DNA from 2 places in the Bacillus sp. FAU18 genome. Region 1 is predicted to be linked to the other one. Evidence: predicted binding sites of a transcription regulator. Region 1 holds the regulator's gene; the other holds the start of a gene.
The links. Region 1 encodes CtsR, which represses protease genes until heat stress. Its sites were predicted from a motif close to ATGGTCAATAAAGGTCAAACA; they were not measured.
Positions count from the first base shown of each region.

Region 1 (8,647 bases):
GGGCACCGTATTCCAGGTCAACGCCCTCTTCCGCGACTTTCGCTTTTGCAGCATCTGTCAATTCGATAGAAAGATCTTGTTCTTTCAGGCGTTTCGTTAATTGATCAGACATTAATGACACAATTTCAGTAAGATGTTTTTTCTCAAGTGAATGGAAGACAATGATTTCATCAATACGGTTGATGAACTCAGGTCTGAACGCTCGTTTCAATTCACCCATCACTTTATCTTTCATGTCTTTATGATTTTGAGTTTCATCCTGAACGTTAAAGCCGACATATTTATTGCGTTTCAGCTCACTTGCTCCGACGTTTGATGTCATGATCAGAATGGTATTGCGGAAATCGACTGTGCGTCCTTTAGAATCAGTCAATCGTCCGTCTTCAAGAACTTGCAGAAGGATATTGAAGACATCAGGGTGCGCTTTCTCGATCTCATCAAGAAGCACGACAGAGTAAGGTTTTCTTCTGACTTTCTCTGTCAATTGACCGCCTTCATCATATCCCACATATCCCGGAGGTGAACCAACAAGTCTTGAAGTTGAGTGTTTTTCCATGTATTCAGACATATCAATTCTGATCATGGATTCTTCATCGCCAAAAATGGATTCAGCGAGTGCTCGTGCAAGCTCTGTTTTACCTACACCTGTAGGGCCTAAGAAAATGAATGAGCCGATTGGGCGTTTAGGATCTTTCAACCCTGCTCTCGCACGTCTGACGGCTTTTGCAACAGCTACAACTGCCTCATCCTGGCCGATGACGCGGGAATGAAGAATGTTTTCCATATTGAGAAGCTTATCAGTTTCAGTTTGGGCGATTTTAGATACAGGCACACCGGTCCAGCTGGATACAACCATCGCAATATCATCCACAGTAACCTCTGAGTTTTCCTGCCCTTGCTTCTCTTTCCATGATTTCTTCGTATCCTCTACTTGCTCGCGCAGGCGTTGTTCAGTATCACGCAAGGAAGCAGCTTTTTCAAACTCTTGGCTTTGCACTGCCGCATCCTTCTCTTTACGAACCTCATCAAGCTTCTGCTCAAGCTCTTTTAAGTTAGGAGGCGTTGTAAATGAGCGCAGTCTCACCTTTGAACCTGCTTCATCGATCAAGTCAATTGCTTTATCCGGAAGGAAGCGGTCAGAAATATATCTGTCAGAAAGCTTAACCGCAGCTTCAATGGCATCATCAGTGATAGAAACGCGGTGGTGGGCTTCGTATCTGTCACGCAGACCTTGTAAAATTTGAATACTTTCATCTACAGATGGCTGATCAACCTGAATCGGCTGAAAACGGCGTTCCAGTGCTGCATCTTTTTCAATATATTTACGGTACTCATCAAGAGTCGTTGCACCAATACATTGGAGTTCGCCGCGAGCAAGTGATGGTTTTAAAATATTAGATGCATCAATAGCACCTTCTGCTCCGCCTGCCCCGATTAGTGTATGGAGCTCATCGATGAATAGAATGATATTTCCTGCCTGGCGAATTTCATCCATGACCTTCTTCAGGCGATCCTCAAATTCTCCACGGTATTTTGTGCCGGCAACAACTGTTCCCATGTCTAATGTCATCACACGTTTATCACGCAAAATTTCGGGTACTTCATTATTGATAATTTGCTGTGCCAAACCTTCTGCGATAGCCGTTTTACCTACACCTGGTTCCCCTATGAGAACAGGGTTGTTTTTCGTTCTGCGGCTTAACACTTCAATGACACGCTGGATCTCCTTGCTTCTGCCGATTACAGGGTCAAGACTGTCTTCCTTCGCAATAGCAGTTAAGTCTCTTGCCAAGCTGTCAAGCGTAGGCGTATTCGCATTGCTGTTTGTTCCTGCCGCTGATGATCCTGTTTCATTACTTCCTAGAAGCTGGAGCACCTGCTGTCTTGCTTTATTTAAGCTGACACCGAGATTATTCAGAACTCTCGCAGCAACACCTTCTCCTTCACGAATCAGACCAAGAAGAATATGTTCTGTTCCAACATAAGAATGACCGAGTTTTCTTGCTTCATCCATTGAAAGCTCAATGACTTTTTTAGCTCTAGGAGTATAATGAATCGTTTGAGACATTTCCTGCCCGCGCCCGATCAAACTTTCTACTTCTTTCTGAATTTTATCTGAACCGAGTCCAAGCGCTTGAAGAGCTTTAGCAGCAATGCCCTCTCCTTCTCTTACCAGTCCTAATAAAATATGCTCAGTGCCAATGTTATTATGACCTAACCGAAGTGCTTCTTCCTGTGCTAGCGCCAGTACTTTTTGAGCTCGTTCTGTAAATCTTCCAAACATCATATCGATTCATCCTCCTGTCTTTTCCCATTCATTTCTAAGTGAAGCCGTTCTCTGATGAGAGCCGCTCTTCGAATGTCCCTTTCGTTCGGACGCAAAGCGCCTCCCGAGTATTGCTGTAAAAATCCTGGCTGCGTCAAAATCATAAGTTCGTTAAGTATGTTGCTTGAAAGTCCTTTTATAATGCCTAGGTCTATGCCTAACCGAACATCTGAAAGGCACTTTGCAGTTTCTTTCGATTCTATCATCCGGCAATTAGACAAGACCCCATAAGACCGATATACCCGATCCTCAAGTTCGATTTTAGAAGTTTGATAAATCGCTTCTCGGGCAGATCGTTCTTGTTCAATCAACTGAGCAGCAACACTGTTAAGATCCTCTACAATATCCTGCTCTGACTTACCAAGCGTGATCTGATTTGAAATTTGAAAGATATTCCCTACTGCTTCGCTGCCTTCCCCATAAATTCCTCTAACAACTAAGCCTAATTGATTAATTGCCGGTATAATTCGATTTATTTGCCTAGTTAAAACTAGTGCCGGCAGATGCATCATGACCGAAGCCCTTAAACCTGTACCTACGTTTGTAGGACAGCTGGTTAAGTATCCTCTTTGCTCATTGAATGCATAATCAACTTTTTCTTCGATCCAGTCGTCGACCTGGTTTGCGGCTTTCATTGCTTCTAAAAGCTGAAATCCAGGGAAAAGACACTGAATTCTAATATGGTCCTCTTCATTTAGCATGACGCTTACTTCCTCATTTTCAGAAAGCAAACAGCCGCCAAAAGGAGACTCTGTCAGATTCGGACTGATTAGATGTTTTTCAACAAGTACACGCTTCTCTAAAGGCTGTGCATCATTCATTCTAATCAAAACAAATTTGCCGATTCCGGGAATTTCTTGCTCTGAAAACTGATCTTCAAATTGCTGTATGATGGATGAGGCTTCTTCATTGGAATACCGCGTAGGGAACCGAATATGCTCAAAGTTCCTTGCTAAACGTATGCGGCTGCTGAGTACAATGTCACTTTCAGGTCCTTTCTGCTTCATCCAACTGCTTAGTGCGTCCTGAATAAAATGCTTTAGCGACATTACTCCTGTTCCTCCTCACTATCTGTACTTTTGAGTGATTGTTCTAATGAACGAATTTGATCTCTTACATGAGCTGCATTTTCAAATTCTTCTTGATGGATTAAGGATTCTAATTCCTTTTTTAGCATATCAATCTGCCGTCTGACATGAAGATTGCCGCCTATTCGTTTCGGTATCTTACCTGCATGCACAGTGTTTCCGCTGTGCACTTTACGTAGGATTGGTGTAATGTTGCTATGAAATGTTTTGTAACATTCAGAACATCCAAAACGGCCAATTTTTCTGAATTGCTGAAAAGTCATTCCGCATTTCGGACAAGCAGATATTTGCTCCGAGTGACTGAACATTTGAGTTCCTGCATTTTGAAATGAAGAATCCATGTTCAGTAAACCCGAAAGTAAATTATGAATAGAGAAACCCTGATTTGCACTTATACCATATGAATCACTATTTTCTTTGGCACATTGTTCACAAATATGAACTTCTATTTTTTCTCCGTTAACAACCTTTGTAAAGTGAAAAGTGGCTGGTCTCTCGTGGCACTCTTGACAAATCAATCTTTTCACCCGCTTATTTTAATTTTAAAGAAGTCAGCATTGCCTTCATCATTCTCGCTCTTAATTCATCACGTTCAGGCAAGTCAATGTGTAAAACTGAGCGGTCCATTACGCTGACCATCATTTTTGCTTCTCTTTCTGAAATTACCTTGTCTTCTAATAGCCTTAAAATAATGTCATCAGAGGCTGCTTGAGACAAATGGGTATTAATTTGAGAAATAATATTATTGATCAGGACAACTTCATTGTTCATTTTAATTTTAATGATTCTGATGTAACCGCCGCCCCCGCGTTTGCTCTCAACAATATATCCTCTTTCGCTTGTAAATCTGGTGTTGATGACATAATTTATTTGGGAAGGAACGCATTGAAATTTATCTGCAATTTCACTTCGTTTAATCTCTAAAATTTCCTTGCCATTTTGATCTAACACTCGTTTTAAATATTGTTCAATGATGTCAGAAATATTATGTCCCACTCAACCCCCTCCTTTACTGACTTTGACTATATTTGACTTTAATCTTACTATAAGCCGTTTCTCGAGAATTTTCAACTTTCTCGCTCTATCCTTTATTATTTCCATTTTCCCGGTCCACAAAACCTGATTGCTGATTTAAAATTCGGTATAAAGTTATTATATTATACAGTTAAGTGGAATTTTATGATACCAATAAACCAAAATACAAAAAACCCAGCTCAATGAGCTGGGTTTAAGCTTGCTTGGCGGCGTCCTACTCTCACAGGGGGAAACCCCCGACTACCATCGGCGCTGAAGAGCTTAACTTCCGTGTTCGGTATGGGAACGGGTGTGACCTCTTCGCTATCGCCACCAAACAAATTGAGAGTGTTCTCTCAAAACTAGATAACAGGTGTGACATCATTCAAAATATGGTTAAGTCCTCGATCGATTAGTATCTGTCAGCTCCATGTGTCGCCACACTTCCACCTCAGACCTATCAACCTGATCATCTTTCAGGGATCTTACTTCCTTGCGGAATGGGAAATCTCATCTTGAGGGGGGCTTCATGCTTAGATGCTTTCAGCACTTATCCCGTCCGCACATAGCTACCCAGCGATGCCCTTGGCAGAACAACTGGTACACCAGCGGTGCGTCCATCCCGGTCCTCTCGTACTAAGGACAGCTCCTCTCAAATTTCCTGCGCCCGCGACGGATAGGGACCGAACTGTCTCACGACGTTCTGAACCCAGCTCGCGTACCGCTTTAATGGGCGAACAGCCCAACCCTTGGGACCGACTACAGCCCCAGGATGCGATGAGCCGACATCGAGGTGCCAAACCTCCCCGTCGATGTGGACTCTTGGGGGAGATAAGCCTGTTATCCCCGGGGTAGCTTTTATCCGTTGAGCGATGGCCCTTCCATGCGGAACCACCGGATCACTAAGCCCGACTTTCGTCCCTGCTCGACTTGTAGGTCTCGCAGTCAAGCTCCCTTGTGCCTTTACACTCTGCGAATGATTTCCAACCATTCTGAGGGAACCTTTGGGCGCCTCCGTTACCTTTTAGGAGGCGACCGCCCCAGTCAAACTGCCCACCTGACACTGTCTCCCCGCCCGATAAGGGCGGCGGGTTAGAAGGTCAATACAGCCAGGGTAGTATCCCACCGATGCCTCCACCGAAGCTGGCGCTCCGGTTTCCAAGGCTCCTACCTATCCTGTACAAGCTGTACCAACATTCAATATCAGGCTGCAGTAAAGCTCCACGGGGTCTTTCCGTCCTGTCGCGGGTAACCTGCATCTTCACAGGTACTATAATTTCACCGAGTCTCTCGTTGAGACAGTGCCCAGATCGTTGCGCCTTTCGTGCGGGTCGGAACTTACCCGACAAGGAATTTCGCTACCTTAGGACCGTTATAGTTACGGCCGCCGTTTACTGGGGCTTCAATTCGCACCTTCGCTTACGCTAAGCGCTCCTCTTAACCTTCCAGCACCGGGCAGGCGTCAGCCCCTATACTTCGCCTTACGGCTTCGCAGAGACCTGTGTTTTTGCTAAACAGTCGCCTGGGCCTATTCACTGCGGCTCTCTCGGGCTTGCACCCTAACAGAGCACCCCTTCTCCCGAAGTTACGGGGTCATTTTGCCGAGTTCCTTAACGAGAGTTCTCTCGATCACCTTAGGATTCTCTCCTCGCCTACCTGTGTCGGTTTGCGGTACGGGCACCTCTCACCTCGCTAGAGGCTTTTCTTGGCAGTGTGGAATCAGGAACTTCGCTACTATATTTCGCTCGCCATCACAGCTCAGCCTTATGGGAAACGGATTTGCCTATTTCCCAGCCTAACTGCTTGGACGCGGATATCCAATACCGCGCTTACCCTATCCTCCTGCGTCCCCCCATTGCTCAAATGGTGAGGAGGTGGTACAGGAATATCAACCTGTTGTCCATCGCCTACGCCTTTCGGCCTCGGCTTAGGTCCCGACTAACCCTGAGCGGACGAGCCTTCCTCAGGAAACCTTAGGCATTCGGTGGAGGGGATTCTCACCCCTCTTTCGCTACTCATACCGGCATTCTCACTTCTAAGCGCTCCACCAGTCCTTCCGGTCTGGCTTCACAGCCCTTAGAACGCTCTCCTACCACTGTTCGAAGAACAGTCCGCAGCTTCGGTGATACGTTTAGCCCCGGTACATTTTCGGCGCAGAGTCACTCGACCAGTGAGCTATTACGCACTCTTTAAATGGTGGCTGCTTCTAAGCCAACATCCTGGTTGTCTAAGCAACTCCACATCCTTTTCCACTTAACGTATACTTTGGGACCTTAGCTGGCGGTCTGGGCTGTTTCCCTTTCGACTACGGATCTTATCACTCGCAGTCTGACTCCCAAGGATAAGTCATTGGCATTCGGAGTTTGACTGAATTCGGTAACCCGGTAGGGGCCCCTAGTCCAATCAGTGCTCTACCTCCAAGACTCTTACCTTGAGGCTAGCCCTAAAGCTATTTCGGAGAGAACCAGCTATCTCCAGGTTCGATTGGCATTTCACCCCTACCCACACCTCATCCCCGCACTTTTCAACGTGCGTGGGTTCGGGCCTCCATTCAGTGTTACCTGAACTTCACCCTGGACATGGGTAGATCACCTGGTTTCGGGTCTACGACCACGTACTCATGCGCCCTATTCAGACTCGCTTTCGCTGCGGCTCCGCATCTTCTGCTTAACCTTGCACGGGATCGTAACTCGCCGGTTCATTCTACAAAAGGCACGCCATCACCCGTTAACGGGCTCTGACTACTTGTAGGCACACGGTTTCAGGATCTCTTTCACTCCCCTTCCGGGGTGCTTTTCACCTTTCCCTCACGGTACTGGTTCACTATCGGTCACTAGGGAGTATTTAGCCTTGGGAGATGGTCCTCCCGGATTCCGACGGAATTTCACGTGTTCCGCCGTACTCAGGATCCACTCAGGAGAGAACGAAGTTTTGACTACAGGGCTGTTACCTCCTATGGCGGGCCTTTCCAGACCTCTTCATCTACCTCGTTCTTTTGTAACTCCGTACAGAGTGTCCTACAACCCCAAGAGGCAAGCCTCTTGGTTTGGGCTAATCCCGTTTCGCTCGCCGCTACTCAGGGAATCGCATTTGCTTTCTCTTCCTCCGGGTACTTAGATGTTTCAGTTCCCCGGGTCTGCCTTCTCATATCCTATGAATTCAGATATGGATACCACTCCATTACGAGTGGTGGGTTTCCCCATTCGGAAATCTCCGGATCAAAGCTTGCTTACAGCTCCCCGAAGCATATCGGTGTTCGTCCCGTCCTTCATCGGCTCCTAGTGCCAAGGCATCCACCGTGCGCCCTTTCTAACTTAACCGTTAAAAAGAATCACTATGTGATATCTTGTGTTACTAATTGAATGTGATGTCTACTGTTATCTAGTTTTCAAAGAACACGTTTCGAAGGAATGATCCTTCAAAACTAAACAAGACAGGGAACGTTCTGTTTATAAGACCCAAGGTCTTATATTCCGTATAATATCCTTAGAAAGGAGGTGATCCAGCCGCACCTTCCGATACGGCTACCTTGTTACGACTTCACCCCAATCATCTGTCCCACCTTCGGCGGCTGGCTCCTAAAAGGTTACCTCACCGACTTCGGGTGTTACAAACTCTCGTGGTGTGACGGGCGGTGTGTACAAGGCCCGGGAACGTATTCACCGCGGCATGCTGATCCGCGATTACTAGCGATTCCAGCTTCACGCAGTCGAGTTGCAGACTGCGATCCGAACTGAGAACAGATTTGTGGGATTGGCTTAACCTCGCGGTTTCGCTGCCCTTTGTTCTGTCCATTGTAGCACGTGTGTAGCCCAGGTCATAAGGGGCATGATGATTTGACGTCATCCCCACCTTCCTCCGGTTTGTCACCGGCAGTCACCTTAGAGTGCCCAACTGAATGCTGGCAACTAAGATCAAGGGTTGCGCTCGTTGCGGGACTTAACCCAACATCTCACGACACGAGCTGACGACAACCATGCACCACCTGTCACTCTGCCCCCGAAGGGGACGTCCTATCTCTAGGATTGTCAGAGGATGTCAAGACCTGGTAAGGTTCTTCGCGTTGCTTCGAATTAAACCACATGCTCCACCGCTTGTGCGGGCCCCCGTCAATTCCTTTGAGTTTCAGTCTTGCGACCGTACTCCCCAGGCGGAGTGCTTAATGCGTTAGCTGCAGCACTAAGGGGCGGAAACCCCCTAACACTTAGCACTCATCGTT
Region 1 is NZ_JBVYHZ010000004.1:96,662-105,308, reverse strand. Features, by position in the region: gene clpC (ATP-dependent protease ATP-binding subunit ClpC) at 1-2,287, opposite strand, end outside; gene AC0OMU_RS11570 (protein arginine kinase) at 2,284-3,375, opposite strand; gene mcsA (protein-arginine kinase activator protein McsA) at 3,375-3,932, opposite strand; gene ctsR (transcriptional regulator CtsR) at 3,946-4,410, opposite strand; rRNA gene rrf (5S ribosomal RNA) at 4,651-4,766, opposite strand; rRNA gene AC0OMU_RS11550 (23S ribosomal RNA) at 4,821-7,748, opposite strand; rRNA gene AC0OMU_RS11545 (16S ribosomal RNA) at 7,919-8,647, opposite strand, start outside.

Region 2 (8,647 bases), 1.3 Mb from region 1:
GAAGTTACATTATACAATGAATATGTAGTTGGTTTCATAACATTATGAAATGTATTGATACCATAATCGGAGAACAAGAAATACCTTTGATTATAATGAATTAAATAAAAATATAAAATGAGCAAACCAAATACAATACGAAGCAAGCTCACCCCAATATAAAAACGTTCTTTTGCAAAATAGGAGATAACTCTGTTAGTGATACTGTTATTCATAATATTGTTCCTCCACTCTCATTAAAAAAATGGAACCACTTTATTATTGAACGTTTTCCATTTAAATGTAGTGCTTTGTTCTAATTTCTCACCTTTATCATTGTTATCCCGTAGAGAAAACGGAATCGGTTTCACTGTATCTATTCTTACTCTTATTCTTTTTATTGTTTTAGGATTATAAATTGATTTAGCATACGAACTTGCATAACGATACACATTTTCCTCGCCAATCTTTTGGCTCTTCTCTATCTCTTTTGTTATAGCTTTTACCTGTTTATCATTTTCAGCTGCTTTTTTTAAGTATTGAAAAATGACATCATCTTGATTAGTTCCAAAAATATCAGAAGAAAGCCCATCTATAATTCTAACAATTCGATTGTAAGGGGTTACGATTTTAGTGTGATTTTGGTCTTTTAAGGGGGTAGAAATGTCAATCCACTCGTTCTTTCCCCTCGCTTTTCCAGTATCAACCTTCATATATATATTTGTATTAGTTGTAATAGGATCCGGCGCAAATAGATGCCAATTCTGTTGGAATAAAGTATTTGTGTAACGATCAGAAACAGGTTTGACCGCAAGAGCTAACGGATTAGGGGGTAATACAGTAGACAAAATTAAAAAGAAATGTACAACGAAAGTAACTAATAAAATAAACAACAAACCAATAATAAAAGTTTTATTTTTATTCATCAAAATCCCCTCTATTAAAAAAAGGGGGACTATAATAATCCCCCTTCCTTATAAATTATTTTTTGTCAAAAATAACATCCATATCTTGTACCTCTTCGTTTGAAGGCTTAGCTATACCTAACCCTCCATTGTCTAAAAACATATTCAAAGCTTTGCCTCCATAATGCTTTGCAGCTTCAGTCCCATAAACCCAGGCTTTTTGAGCTAGGTTCCCAATGCCTGCTGCATTAGCATCTTTGCCTTCCTGAGAGACATTTTCCAGTTCAACTTTTTTTGTTTCTAATGTTGCTGCCGAAGCCGACGAATACATTACAGACCCCAGAATTCCAGTTCCAATAGTAACAGCTATAACAAATCTTTTAAGCTTCACAAAACTCCTCCTTTTATTTGTATTCAAATCCAATATTAGGAATAAAAGTTTAATATGTCAAATTATTATAATTAATGTGAAAATATTATTTTATAGGTGAAAATGACCTCATTTATACGAATTCATTCTATTACGATTCGTTTAATATTAAACTAAAGTAAAGTTTTTTTGACTAGATTTTGTATTGTAAATAGAGTTCAAAAAAAAAAAATGGGTATTAAGAACTTTTTTATTCAGATATTAATTCAATAGAGTTGTTATTCGTTAAAAATAGTGCTATCAATTCATTACCTTTAGGATTTTCCATTTAATCCACAGTATGTTATATTTTACATCGCAATACTCAGCTGAAACATTAAGTTATAAAGGAGCTTTTAAATGAGGAAATCAAGTAATATCTGGGCAGTTGCAGTGATTATTGGGACGATCATTACCTTATTTTCATTCGTCTTCCTACGTGATACTGATTTTTATGCTGTCCGGTGGGTAGGAGTCGTTATTATGGTTGTAGGATTTGTTTGTGGCCCAACCTACATAGCACCGAAAAATAAAAATAATCGTAAAAAAGATACCCGATAGGTTAGTTAGTCTTACCCCTGTCAAGTAGACAGCATAAAAAAACTAAGCAACCAGTGTGTTACGGTATTCTATCGGAGCACACTGGTTTAAATTTTTCTGGAATCGTTGATATAACTGAATAATCTTTAATGTTCTTGTGTAGCTCTATTTCAATTTGGCATGAAGAAAAGTATGGTGTGAGAAAAACAATTCGATGCATACATTATCCAGACCGTTACCCTTACGAGAATGACTGCCCTTCAAACAAACGGTTTCGAATCGCTTATGATATGTTTTTGTTGTGTATTGGGATCCTTGATCAGAGAGTGGAGCTGTCCACTACAATATAGGTAATACCGGTTACATATAGCTGGTTAGGTCGATTGGTTTAAAATTCTCGGTTCAGTCAGTTTGATTGAACAATCGATGCCTTTCTTCCAGAATAACGTCCCTTTTTTTCGAATGATCGATGGATGTTCATCTCTTTCATCAACCTGTCAACACGCTTATGGTTGACGGAAAAGCCTTCTTTCTTTAACAGCTACAGTAATTCGGATAGTCATAGAAGGGGCGCGAATGGTGATTCGCCATAATGTGTTCTTTAATCAACTGATCTCTCTGATACCTTGCCATTCGAACCCTTTGAGTCTTGCACCATTTTTAGTATCCTTATCTTGACACCTTGGCGATACCGCCAGCCATGTAATCGGATAACGTTTTTTTAGTTATTCAACCTGTACCTTTAGATAATCTCGTTCTTCCTCAACGCTTTTAAACGTTGTCTTAGGGCATCCTATAAAAAGGTTGTCTGACTTTTTATTCTTTCCCCGTTGCTCTTCAAAATACCACGGCGTTTTTTACCCAATTTTTTGAGCTGGTTTGAACTCTGAAGCCCTTATTCTTCAGATAACGCGTTACAGCGCTTTAGTTCCTTCTACATGCAAGTTGACGGCTTTCATGTTAATTTCTTTCATATAGTGGTAAAAATGTTGTCCTTTTCGCGCCATAAAAAATCCCCTACTAGTTGATAGCCACTGCCGAAAAGTGAGCTGTTAAACTTGTAAGGGATAGTATTTATTTTTTCATATTAAACTTATTTAAACCTTTTTTATAGATCTCTAACCTCTTTTTCGTATAAAAAATGATTTCGAAAATTATATAAGCACTCAAGGGCATTAGGATTGTACGCACTCTATAACATCTGCTGAAGATATTTGACACATCAGAAAGCTCTTACTCCTATAATATATACAGGAAACAGAATCCTTAGTTTTTCATTACTTCACACAAAAAAGACAAGAGCGGCAAATCGCCAAACCCTTGTCTTTCCTGTTGTTCTATTGGACGCGCTCGGAGGGATTCGAACCCCCGACAGACGTGGTACCGGAAACCACCGCTCTATCCAACTGAGCTACGAGCGCAGAATGACTGCGTTATGAGAACGTCAGCACAACTAATTATACGATAATTCCATTCAAATAACAACCCTCTATTTCGAGAGGCCGTTTTTTAAATAGACAAAGCATCTTAATTGGCAATCTGACATACGATGGTTTGAACCCCTGTATTTTTGGGGAAAATGGGAAAAAGAGACGACTTTGCATATCAAGCCAGCTTTTTGTTTGACCTTTATTGACCAAAAATGTATCATGTAACTACATACTTACCTAAAAGGTGAAGGAGGAGCATTATGAATTTAATACCTACAGTCATTGAACAAACGAACCGCGGGGAAAGAGCGTATGACATTTATTCTCGTCTATTAAAGGATCGTATCATCATGCTTGGATCTGCGATTGATGACAACGTTGCGAACTCCATCGTGTCACAGCTTTTATTCTTAGCAGCAGAAGACCCTGAAAAAGAAATTTCTCTTTACATCAACAGCCCGGGCGGCTCTATTACAGCCGGTATGGCGATCTATGATACCATGCAGTTTATTAAGCCGAAGGTTTCTACAATTTGTATCGGTATGGCTGCGTCAATGGGCGCGTTCCTGCTTGCAGCCGGCGAAAAAGGCAAACGCTATGCGCTTCCAAACAGTGAAGTCATGATTCACCAGCCACTTGGCGGTGCGCAAGGTCAGGCGACAGAAATTGAAATTGCCGCGAAACGCATTCTCTTGCTTCGCGACAAATTAAACAAAGTCCTTGCTGAACGTACTGGCCAGCCGCTTGAAGTGATCGAACGCGACACAGACCGTGATAACTTCAAGTCTGCTGAAGAAGCGCTTGAATACGGCCTGATTGACAAAATTTTGACTCACACAGAAGACAAAAAGTAATAACACAACCTGCAAGAGCTGCGTCTCTTGCAGGTTTTTTTCATTTCAAGGAATTGACTCCCTTAAACACTTTTTATTCTATACTGCTCCCATTCCTCATGTAACAGCTCAAGCGTCAAATCATTCGTCTGCCTCACAACCAAATCAGCACCAAGCATCGGCTGTCCTTGACCGACACCAACCGCAAACATCCCCGCAGATTTGATTGCAGAAATGCCTGCTTCTGCGTCTTCTATTGCCGCGCAATCAGCAGGGGAAACATCGAGCATCGCTGCAGCTGTTAAAAAGATGTCAGGATCAGGCTTCCCCTTCGCAAGAGCCGTCGGATCAACAATGGCATCAAAATCATCGATAATTGCCAATCGTCTTAAAATCTCGGGGGCATTGCGACTTGAAGATGCTAACCCGATTTTTATATTTTCGTTTTTCAATTGACATAGGAGCCTGCCAATCCCCGGTAAAAGATCTTCCGGCGTCAATTTGCTGATCAACGTTTGATAATCGTGATTTTTCTGATGCATAAGTTCTTGTTTCTCCGCATTTGTATACTTTGTTTCCGCACCGCCAGAGATCAATATGCTTTCAAGTGACTCTTCTCTGCTGATTCCTTTTAGCCTTTCATTCATGTCTCTGTCAAAGCGGATATTGATTTGTTCTGCGATGTGCTTCCAAGCGAGAAAATGATATTCAGCCGTATCTGTTATCACTCCGTCTAAATCAAAAATGACCGCTTTCATATACTAATGACCATCACAGCTTCATAAGGTTTGAGGCTAATACTCTTTAAGTCAGCCCGCTCCTGCGGATAGTTTGAAATCAGCACTTTCCAACGCTCATGAATCAGTTCTGGAGGCGCTTCGAACAGAGCCTTTTCTTCCGATAAATTCACAACGACAAGAAGCTTTTCCCCTCGATATTCTCGGAGGTAAGAAAAGACCTGCGGATCATTCTCCTGCAACAGCTGATAATCGCCATATATCATAATCTTATATTGCTTTCGTAATTGAATGAGCTTCTGATAGTAAAAGAAAATCGAATCTTGATCTTCCAAGGACTCTTTCACATTGATATCTTGATAGCGGGAATTTACCGGTATCCATGGGTCTCCGGCTGTGAATCCCGCATGTTTTCCGGCATCCCACTGCATAGGTGTTCTCGCATGATCCCTTCCTTTTATCATCACGGCTTTGACAAACTCTTTTTCTGACATCGTTTTGTTTTCGACGACTAGTTCACGATATGCATTCTTTATTTCAAGATCATCATACATCTCCAGCGGCATATCGCTGTTGACCATGCCGATTTCTTCTCCCTGGTAAATAAACGGCGTTCCTTTCATGCCGTGCAAAACCGTTGCAAATGCCTTCGCACATTCCTTACGCAGTTTCCTGTCATTGCCCCAGCGGGAAATAACCCTCGGCTGATCATGGTTCTCAAAATAAAGGGTATTCCAGCCGACATTCATTAACCCGGTCTGCCACCTTGTCATCGTCTTTTTTAAAGCAATCAAATCAAACGGCTTGATCTGCCATTTCCCATTTGGCGAGTTTTGTTCTGTATCAATATCCATATGTTCAAATGTAAAGATCATATTCAGCTCTTGCCTGCTTGCATCTGTGTACTTTTTCGCCTCTTCAATATCAGAGCCGTTTGCCTCTCCGACTGTCATGCAGTCGTAATGAGAAAGCACTTCCCTGTTCATCTCTTGAATAAACTCATGAAGACGTGGGCCGTTAGAGTGATAACGGCCGACAATATAGCTGCGGCTATGATCCGTTTCGTAGTCCGGAAAATCGGTGTATTTAGAAATAGAGCCGATCACATCCATCCGCCAGCCGTCAACGCCTCTATCCATCCAGAATCTCATTACATCATAAACTTCCCGGCGAACGGCTTCGTTTTCCCAATTTAAATCAGGCTGTTTTTTCGAAAAGTAGTGCAAATAATACTGCCCTGTTCCTTCATCGTATGTCCACGCTGAGCCTGAAAAGATCGATCCCCAATTATTCGGCTCTGAGCCGTCCGGTTTAGGATCTTTCCAAAAATAATAATCCCGGTAAGGATTGTCCTTCGACTTGCGGCTTTCAGCAAACCAAGCATGCTCATCTGATGTGTGGTTCACGACCAAATCCATGACGATTTTCATTCCGCGTTTATGGACTTCATCAATCAGCTGAAACATATCTTCATTTGTCCCAAACTTTTCATACATGTTTTTGTAATCGCTGATATCATATCCGTTGTCATCCTGCGGGGAATCAAATACCGGGGAGAGCCAGATGACATCCGCCCCGAGATTTTTGATGTAATCCAGCTTTTGAATCACACCTTGCAAATCCCCGAATCCATCTCCATTGGCATCATAAAAACTGCGCGGGTAAATTTGATAAACGACAGCTTCTTTCCACCATTCACTCATTAGGCGTTCTCCTTTCACATCGTCCCTGTAGGACAACTGGTTCCTCATAAACGTTCATGTGCAGCGGCTCGCCTTTTACAAGCTCAAAAATAACGCGCTTTTCGTCAACCGTCACATTGATTAATCGATTTCGATAATTGATGTTGAATGAATATTCGTCCCATTCTTTCGGCAAAAACGGAGCAAATGACAGCGTCTCATTCGCGGTGCGCATGCCTGCAAAGCCATGAACGATTGCCAGCCAGCTACCCGTCATTGAAGTAATATGCAAGCCTTCTTCCGTATCATGATTGTAATTATCAAGATCAAGCCTTGCTGTGCGCTTATATAATTCGAGCGCTTTCTTTTCCAGCTTGAGTTCGGCTGCGAGAATCGCATGGACAGAGGGCGATAGGCTTGATTCATGAACAGTCATCGGCTCATAAAATTCAAAATTTCGCCGTTTTTCTTCTATTGTAAAACGGTCATTAAAAAGATAAATGCCTTGGAGAACATCTGCCTGCTTAATAAAATTGGAGCGGAGAATCTTGTCCCATGACCAATTCTGATAAAGAGGCCGCTCCGCTGGATCTAATTCGTCAACTGCTTGCAGGTCTTTGTCCAAGAACGTGTCATGCTGAACGAAAATTTGCAGTTCTTCACTAAATGGATAGTACATGTGCTGGATGATTTCTCTCCAGACTTTCAATTCTACTTCCTGCACATCCAGAAGGCGGCGTTTCTCCGCTGAGATACTTTCGAGACTTTGTAGAGTATACTCCAACGTCCAAGCCGCAATGACATTCGTATACCAATTGTTGTTAACGTTGTTTTCGTATTCATTCGGCCCTGTGACGCCATGGATCATATACTTATTTTTTCGTTTCGAGAAGTGAACACGGTCGGCCCAAAATCTGCTGACTGCCACAAGAACGTCTATCCCGTATTCTTCCATATAGTTACGGTCGCCTGTATAATTGATATAATTGTAGATCGCATAACAGATCGCGCCATTGCGGTGAATTTCTTCAAAGGTGATTTCCCATTCGTTGTGGCATTCATCACCGGTGAACGTCACCATCGGATAAAGTGCCCCCTTCATCCCCAATTTTGCCGCGTTGCGTTTAGCAGCCTCCAACTGATGATAGCGATACAAAAGCAGGTTTTTCGTCACCTCCGGCTCGGCTGTCGCCAAATACATCGGAACGGCGTACGCCTCAGTATCCCAATATGCTGCACCTCCATATTTCTCGCCAGTAAATCCTTTCGGCCCGATATTCAAACGGGCATCGCCCCCGTAATACGTCGAGAATAACTGAAAGATATTGTAGCGGATTCCTTGTTGTAGCTCCTCATCTCCTTTAATCTCAATGTCCGCTTTTGCCCATCTTTCCTTCCATCGATCAGTGTGCCTCCGTTTTGCTTTTTCATAGCCGTTCTCAACCACATCCGCCAAAAGCTCTTTGGCTTTCGTTAAAAGCTCTTCCTCCCGAAAATCACGGGAAGTCGTGACAATCACAAACTTTTTCAATGATGCCTTCGTTTGATAACTGTAGCGATTCTCGACATACATTTCAGTCGTTTTAAAGCTTTCATGGACAAAACCCTCCGTCTCGTTTGCCATTGCGGCTAAAACCGTGAAGCGCGGTGTTCCAAATGGATTTTCGATTGTTTTTGTCGCTAAATGGCCGCTGTGAGAATCAGCACCTTTCGCTTCCTCCTGCCAAAACTGTTCTTGGTAGTTAGAATCTTCATTTGCCACATTTCCATCCAGGTAAGGAACAAGCGTAATGACAGCATCTCCCGTCAGGCACTCCGCTTCATAATGAATCGCACAGAGTTCTTTTACAGCAAGGCTAAGAAACCGCTCAGACCTGATTCTGACGGATTTATCTTGAATGCGGACAACAGCGCTTCGCCGCAGAATCCCCTCTTTCATATTGAGTTCTACCTCAAATGATTCGATTGGGTTTTGATGGAGATCGATTTTTTCACCGTCAACATATAAGCCTATGCCCATAAAGTTCATTGCATTGATCACTTTTCCGAAATATTCTGGATACCCGTTTTTCCACCAGCCTACTCGCGTTTTGTCGGGGAACCACACGCCTGCAATATATGTGCCTTGGTGA
Region 2 is NZ_JBVYHZ010000004.1:1,411,623-1,420,269, forward strand. Features, by position in the region: gene AC0OMU_RS18420 (DCC1-like thiol-disulfide oxidoreductase family protein) at 1-215, opposite strand, end outside; gene AC0OMU_RS18425 (DUF5819 family protein) at 237-905, opposite strand; gene AC0OMU_RS18430 (hypothetical protein) at 961-1,275, opposite strand; gene AC0OMU_RS18435 (IS3 family transposase) at 2,240-2,374, opposite strand; tRNA gene AC0OMU_RS18440 (tRNA-Arg) at 3,179-3,254, opposite strand; gene clpP (ATP-dependent Clp endopeptidase proteolytic subunit ClpP) at 3,524-4,117, shown strand; gene pgmB (beta-phosphoglucomutase) at 4,180-4,854, opposite strand; gene malL (oligo-1,6-glucosidase) at 4,851-6,536, opposite strand; gene mdxK (maltose phosphorylase) at 6,529-8,647, opposite strand, start outside.
Region 2: a site for CtsR is predicted at 3,453-3,473, ahead of clpP (ATP-dependent Clp endopeptidase proteolytic subunit ClpP). Genes of this name have one in related genera too.